Regions from separate parts of the Gulosibacter sp. genome, predicted to be linked through region 2. Evidence: predicted binding sites of a transcription regulator. Region 2 holds the regulator's gene; each other region holds the start of a gene.
The links. The regulator HspR, encoded in region 2, represses chaperone genes until heat shock. The targets are predictions, from matches to a motif close to AAGTTGAGTCNNNNNGACTCAACTT.

Region 1: the regulator HspR is predicted to act here: its motif matches at 1,219-1,243, upstream of ACTHXA_RS05425 (ATP-dependent Clp protease ATP-binding subunit).
Region 3: the regulator HspR is predicted to act here: its motif matches at 1,426-1,450, upstream of ACTHXA_RS14755 (ATP-dependent Clp protease ATP-binding subunit).

Annotation. Positions count from the first base shown of each region.
Region 1 covers NZ_JBQDBE010000006.1:83,407-85,671, forward strand. Annotated here, with positions in the region: gene ACTHXA_RS05425 (ATP-dependent Clp protease ATP-binding subunit) at 1-1,199, opposite strand, end outside; gene ACTHXA_RS05430 (lipase maturation factor family protein) at 1,328-2,265, shown strand, end outside.
Region 2 covers NZ_JBQDBE010000011.1:58,416-60,680, forward strand. Annotated here, with positions in the region: gene ACTHXA_RS08875 (D-alanyl-D-alanine carboxypeptidase family protein) at 1-748, opposite strand, end outside; gene ACTHXA_RS08880 (heat shock protein transcriptional repressor HspR) at 861-1,334, opposite strand; gene ACTHXA_RS08885 (DnaJ C-terminal domain-containing protein) at 1,379-2,265, opposite strand, start outside.
Region 3 covers NZ_JBQDBE010000033.1:13,858-16,122, forward strand. Annotated here, with positions in the region: gene ACTHXA_RS14745 (FadR/GntR family transcriptional regulator) at 1-511, shown strand, start outside; gene ACTHXA_RS14750 (SRPBCC family protein) at 599-1,222, opposite strand; gene ACTHXA_RS14755 (ATP-dependent Clp protease ATP-binding subunit) at 1,525-2,265, shown strand, end outside.

The DNA.
Region 1 (2,265 bases), on a different contig from region 2:
CCGTGGTGTTCCGCGTAGCGGTCTTGCAATCCGGTGAGGATGCTCACGGCGTCTTCCACGTTCGGCTCGCCAACGGTGACCGGCTGGAAGCGGCGTGCGAGGGCCGCATCCTTCTCAATCTTGCGGAACTCGTTGAGCGTGGTCGCGCCGACCATGTGTAGGTCGCCGCGAGCAAGGCGCGGCTTCAGGATGTTTCCAGCATCCATCGAGCCCGACTCACCCGAGCCACCGGCACCGACCACAGTGTGTAGCTCGTCGATGAACACGATCGTGTTGCCACCGTCGGCGGCAATCTCATCCATGGCGCCGGTGAGGCGCTCTTCGAAGTCACCGCGATAGCGGGTACCGGAGATCATTCCGGCAAGGTCGAGCGAAATTACCCGCTTGCCCTTGAGCTGCGCGGGCACATCATCGGCAGCAACGGCCTGTGCGAGGCCCTCCGCGATCGCCGTCTTACCGACACCCGCCTCGCCAATCAGCACCGGGTTGTTCTTGGTGCGACGCGCGAGGATCTCTATGGTCTGCTCGATTTCGCGAGCGCGACCGATCACCGGATCGAGCTTGCCCGCGCGAGCCTCAGCCGTGAGGTCGAGCCCGAACTGCTCGAGTATCGAGCCCTTCGCTGCCTCGCCACCTTCGGGACCTGCGGCAGCGTCGAACTGCTGGCCCTCGGCTGACTGTGCACCAGCCTGCAATGACTCCTGGGTGATGCCCGACTTCGCGAGCAGCTGCCCGACCGTCGAGTCCTGGTTCAACACAAAGGCAAAGAACAGGTGCTCGGGGTCAACGTAGGTCGACCCGAAGGCCCGCGCCACCTGATAGCTATCAAGCAGCACGCGCTGGGCGGAACCCGTCAGCGAGTGAGCACCCTCGGCGCGCTTGTCGGTTGCCTCGGGAAGACGCTCGTCGATGGCGTGCGTGATCGCCTCGGGATCGGCTCCGAGGTGCTTGAGGTGGCTCGCGATTGGCTCGGTGACGAGCGAGGCACGCAAGAGGTGGAGCGCGTCGACATCGGTGTGACCGTGTTCGACTGCATAGCTCACGGCACTATTGACGATCTCGTGGGTGCGCTTGCTCAGCAAACGCGTCATATCGATCGAGCGGCCGGAGCGGCTGGATTGCTGACCTCGCAGGTAGCGGGCCAGGAACTCATCGAATGAACCGTCTTGGGAACCGGCAGGACCAAAGAAAGCGGGCATTAGTTGACCTCCAACAGGAAAGTTGAGTGTGTATGACTCAAGTAACGTTGGAAGTGTCTCAAACTATTCCCGAAACTGTCAAAACTGGCGAAGATTATTGAGAGCGGTCGAATCAAGGGGTGATCCGGATGGATTGGATGTCGTGGTTTTCGTTCCTCGACGCGCACGACTACACCATCGCGCGCGAAGTGATTCTCCGCGGCGTCGCGGCGATTTACTTCCTCGCCTTCCTTTCCACGTTTCGACAGTTCCCGGCGCTCCTCGGGGAGCGAGGGTTACTGCCCGCAAAGCGTTTCATCGAACGCACGAGCGGGAAAGACATCCTCACCCTATTTCGCTGGCGGCTGACGCCCTATAGTGACCGCTTATTGCGCATTCTGTGCGTCATTGGCATGGCCCTCGCGCTCGCAGTGGTCGCGGGCCTGCCTCAGCTCGGACCGGGCTGGTTGACGATTCCAGTATTTCTGGTGATGTGGCTGTTCTATTTGTCGATCGTCAATGTCGGCCAACGGTTCTACGGTTTTGGCTGGGAGACAATGCTGCTCGAGGCCGGATTCATTGTGGGGTTTCTCGGGACGAATGCCGTGGCCCCGCCGTTGCTCATCCTGTTGTATTTGCGGTGGCTCATGTTCCGACTCGAATTTGGTGCGGGCATGATCAAGATGCGTGGCGATTCGGCCTGGCGCAATCTCACCGCGATGCACTTCCATCATCAAACGCAGCCCATGCCGAACCCCGTGAGCCGCTGGGCACACCAAAAGCCCGAATGGTGGCATAAATCCGAAACCCTCGGCAGTCACATCATCCAACTCGGGATGCCGTGGCTCCTCTTCTTCCCGCAACCCATCGCATCCTTTGCCGCCGGCGCCATCATCCTGAGCCAACTCATCCTGGTCATCACCGGCAACTACGCCTGGCTGAACTGGCTGACCATCATCCTTGCATTCTCTGGGGTGAGCGACTCGTTCTTGCGCTGGCTGGTTGGCGGTCCGTGGCCGGGATGGGGCTGGGAAGTTTTCGCGATGGCAGCGGCGGATGCGACAGTCGTGCCGATTTCACCGCTGTG
Region 2 (2,265 bases):
CGTACTGCCAGGAGTTCTCGGCGAGCCACTGGCCAGCTTCGGTCTCGCCAAAGCACTCCTGCAGGATGCAGTAGGGATCGCTTCCCGGGGCAGAGATATCGGCCGCGAGCCCGGTCTGGTGCTCACTGTATCCGGGGCGCGCGCTCGTTTCGTCGGCGGTTTCTTGACCTCGCTCGGAAACGTAGCCGTCATAGAGCTGGGTCTGCAGGTCGTAATCGCGATAGCCGCTGGTCATGTCGAGGACGTGGCCGGCTTCCGCAGCCGCCGCGAACAACTCCTGGATACCGAGTGCCGCATCCTCGCGGAGCGCGTGGCCGTTGATCGAATCAATACCGATATCGCTCATATACACGAGCGGCTCGGGGGCGTAATCGGCGGGGTCGAGCGGAGTGCGCTTGTTCAGCAGCACGGTCACGCTTGACGCGGTCGAGATGTCGAGGTCGGTCGTTGACTCCGCTGCGGTGGTCTCCGGGGTGTTCGTCGCGTCGCCAGTCGGCGCGGTGGATGCGCCGTCACCGGTGGGTGCGCCCGGTGCCGTCGAAGTCGTGGGCTGGTCCGGAGCAGTCGTCGGCGAGACAACCGCAGTCGTCGGCGAGACAACACTAAGTGGCTCGTTCGGGGCACCCCAACCGGCAGCGATTCCGATACCGATTACCGTCAGCGCAACGAGCGCAACACTGCCAACGACGCGCGCGATCTGCGGTGCCTTAGAAGAGGATGCCGCAGCTTCGTCGGGCTCAGCAGTCACGTCGTATCTCCTCGGATTCAGGCAGGTATCTCCGCGCTCGGGCGGTCCGGCTCAATCGAGCCTCGCATAGCTTCCCACATCCGTGGAAATCTGCGGCCCTGACTCCCCAGCCCTAGCGGAAGTCGTCCGCGTCCTCCTCGGACTCGTCTTCGTAGCGAGCCACATTGCGCGGTTCCCACAGCACGATTTCGTTGCGAGCACGGATGCGGCTGCCGCGAGTGACAGCAATGATTTCGCCGTGTCCGGCAGCAAACACCCGCTGACGGTTAATGCGTTCCTCGGCGAGTTCGTGCTCGAGCTGCTGCATCCGTTTGCGCAGAATGCGGTTCTCTTCCCGCAGTTCGATAATGCGCAGGATGCCCTCCAGGCTCACCCCAGCTTCCGAGAGCTGGGAGATTTCCCGCAGCTTTGCAATATCGGCGAGCGAATAGCGCCGCACCCGGCCCGAAGTGCGCTCGGGTACCACAAGCCCCATCCGGTCATATTGCCGCAAGGTCTGCGGGTGCATCTGCGCGAGGTCGGCAGCGATGGCAATCGAGAATACCGGTGCGTCCTCATCGAGATTCGGCGTGGGTGGGATTGTCATCGCTACCTCCTATCGAGCAAATGGATGTTGGACTCTACCGAACGCTACACGCGTGCCTCACGCAAGAGGTCATCGCGGGGGTTGTCGGCAGGGGATGCGCTAATAAAGTCATCGAGCGCTTTTTCCTGTTCCTGCGTGAGTCGGTTCGGGACGACCACGGCGAGTTCCACCACCATGTCGCCGGTGGCAGATTTCGTCTTCACGCCACGGCCCTTGACGCGCAGTTTCTTCCCCGACTGGGAAAACTCGGGCACGCGGACCTTGACGGTCTTATCGTCGATGGTCGGCACTTCGATTGTGGCGCCCTTGACGGCTTCCGCAAAGGTGATTGGCGCGGTAACAACGATGTTGTTGCCGTCCCGCTTAAACACGGGGTGTGGCCGCACGCTCACTTCGAGGATGAGGTCACCCGCAGGTCCGCCCTGGTACCCCGGGGAGCCTTTACCGCGCAGCCGAATCTTTTGGCCATCCTTCACCCCGGCGGGGATGCGCACGGTAATGACGCGGCCGTCGCCGGCCTGCAGGTCGATCGTGTCACCCTTGATGGCGGTCATGAAGTTCAGGGTTGTGGATGCGCGTTGGTCCGCACCTTTCGGCGAGGCTTGGAAGCCTGCCGGTCCGCCGGCCCCGGCGCCGAACATCCCGCCAAAGAGGTCTTCGAAGTTGCCCGCACCGGAGGTTGAGTAGCTGCGGCCGCCCTGCTGGAAGCCGCCCTGACTGAAGCCGCCCTGGCCGAACATCCCGCCGAAGAGGTCTTCGAAATTGCCTGCACCGCCAGGACCGCCCGGCCCGGCGGAGAAGCGTGCGCCCGCGCCCATCGCACGAATTTGGTCGTACTCCTTGCGCTTATCGGCGTCGGAGAGCACGTCATAGGCTTCGGAGATCTCTTTGAATTTCTCTTCGGCGGCCTTGTCCCCGGGATTTGAATCCG
Region 3 (2,265 bases), on a different contig from region 2:
CGGTGGCACGAGTGTCGCGATGGGCATCGCCGATCGCATGGAACAAGAGGCGCTCGGTCTGGAAGTGTCGGTCGAGGAGCTTCGGGACCTCACCGACTGGCGCCGCGGAGTATCGGGTGAAGCATCCTTCCTCGCCGCACTTCGCGGTACGCCTGCGGAACGCGAAGAGCTGCGGCGCCTCGAGGAGGATTTCCTCCGCGTGATCGACAGCACGACCGAGCGTCGCCTTGCCGACTCGCTCCTGCACATCCATATCGCCGAAATGTCGAAGAGCTGCCGCCTTGCGGCCGCGGAACGTGAGATCCAGGACCAGCTCACCCGATTCATCCGCGTCACTTCGTACCCGGGGGTAGATCTTTCACATGACGATATGGGGCATCGGGCGCTCGTGCAGGCCATTGTTTCGGGGGATGCGGATGCAGCCAGGCGCGCGCTCGTGCAGCACGTCGAGATTACCTACTACTGGGGCACCCAGCAGTCGCACATCGTGGGCGGCGGGAACGCACACTGACAAGCGAAACCGGTGACGAGTGTGCAAAGGGAGTTTTGCAGACCCGCCACCGGTTAGGTGCTGGTCGGGTATTCGCTTGCTTCCCGGCTACGCCAGGTGTCCGTGCGTGTGGAGCACGCGGCGCATCTCGTTTTCTTGCGGCGGCATGTGGCTCTGCTCGAATTCGAGCTCGGCCAGCAGCTCTCGACGAGTACGGCGCGGTGCGCCGGTGTCGAGAATTTGCTGCTCGTAGGACGGAACCAGTTCGTCACGACGGAATCGCAGCGCGTGTCCGATGACCTCGGTGCCGTAGAGGTAGTTCCGCAGGAACTCCATCTGGGCGTGCCAAGTCGCGGCCGCAATCGCTGCGTCCTCGCGCTTGAGACCCGTTACCTCGAGCCGGATCTCAGTGCCACCTTCGGGGCGCTTGCTGAGACTGATGCGGACGAGGTTTTCAGGCAGGTCATTGAACTTCCAACTGAGCGTCAGTGAACTCGGCACCCGGCGGTCATGCAGACGCGCGGTGATGCTGTAGTCGGTGTCGTTCGGGTAAGTGACGGTGAATGACTCACCGGTCATAATCGAACGCGATGGACGGCCAAGCCATGCCGAGAGAGCATCCTCTTGACTAATTGCCCGCCAGATCGTCTTTCGATCAAAATCCGAGTCGACACTGAGCGTGACGGTGTAGTTGTCGGAAATCCGGGAAATGTATCCGTGAATTTCACCCATTGTTGTCGCCTCCTTTTGCTTCTTATCGGTGCTCTCAACGGGAACGTGAGAGCGCGGGCACTTTGCCCGTTAGGTTAATTATAGGTGAACAAAAGGTTAACGGCTTGATTTCCTCGTGCCTTCGGTGTTGTGGCGTGAGAAAAGAAGCTTCGCGTTCGCTGTGAGCATTCGTCAGATTCACCAGTCACCAGGGATTCTTCGTAAACTTGAGTCAATCAGGCTCAAGGTTTATTAGAGCAACACGCTCAACCCGAGTCGAAATCTATCCGCAGATGTCGAAAGGAGACACCAGCGTGGCAAATATGCAGGGGGCACCAACCCCGGAAGAGGAATCCAAGTCGGCCCTCGAGCGCTTCGGCGTGAACCTCACCGACATCGCACGCACCGGCAAACTCGACCCGGTGATCGGCCGCGATGTCGAAATCCGTCGGGTGAGCCAGGTGCTCACGCGGCGCACCAAAAACAATCCGGTGCTCATCGGTGAACCCGGCGTCGGTAAGACCGCCGTGGTCGAAGGGCTCGCGCGACGCATCGTCGAAGGTGATGTGCCCGAATCCCTCAAGGATAAGGACCTCATTTCCCTCGATATCTCCGCGATCCTCGCCGGTGCCAAGTACCGCGGTGACTTCGAAGAGCGCATGAAAGCGGTCCTGGAAGAGATCCGCGACTCTGAGGGCAAGGTCATCACCTTCATCGACGAACTCCACACGCTCATGGGCGCCGGTGGCGGCGAATCGAGCGTCTCCGCATCCAATATGCTCAAGCCCATGCTCGCGCGTGGTGAACTGCGACTCATTGGCGCCACTACGCTCGACGAGTATCGCGAGTTCATCGAGGCCGATTCGGCACTCGAGCGCCGATTCCAGCAGGTGTACGTCGATGAGCCATCCGTGGAGGACACGATCGCAATTCTCCGCGGGCTGAAGGAACGATACGAAGCCCACCACAAGGTCGCAATTAGCGATACCGCGCTCGTGGCCGCCGCATCCCTCTCCAACCGCTATATCGCGGCGCGAAAGCTGCCCGATAAAGCCATCGACCTC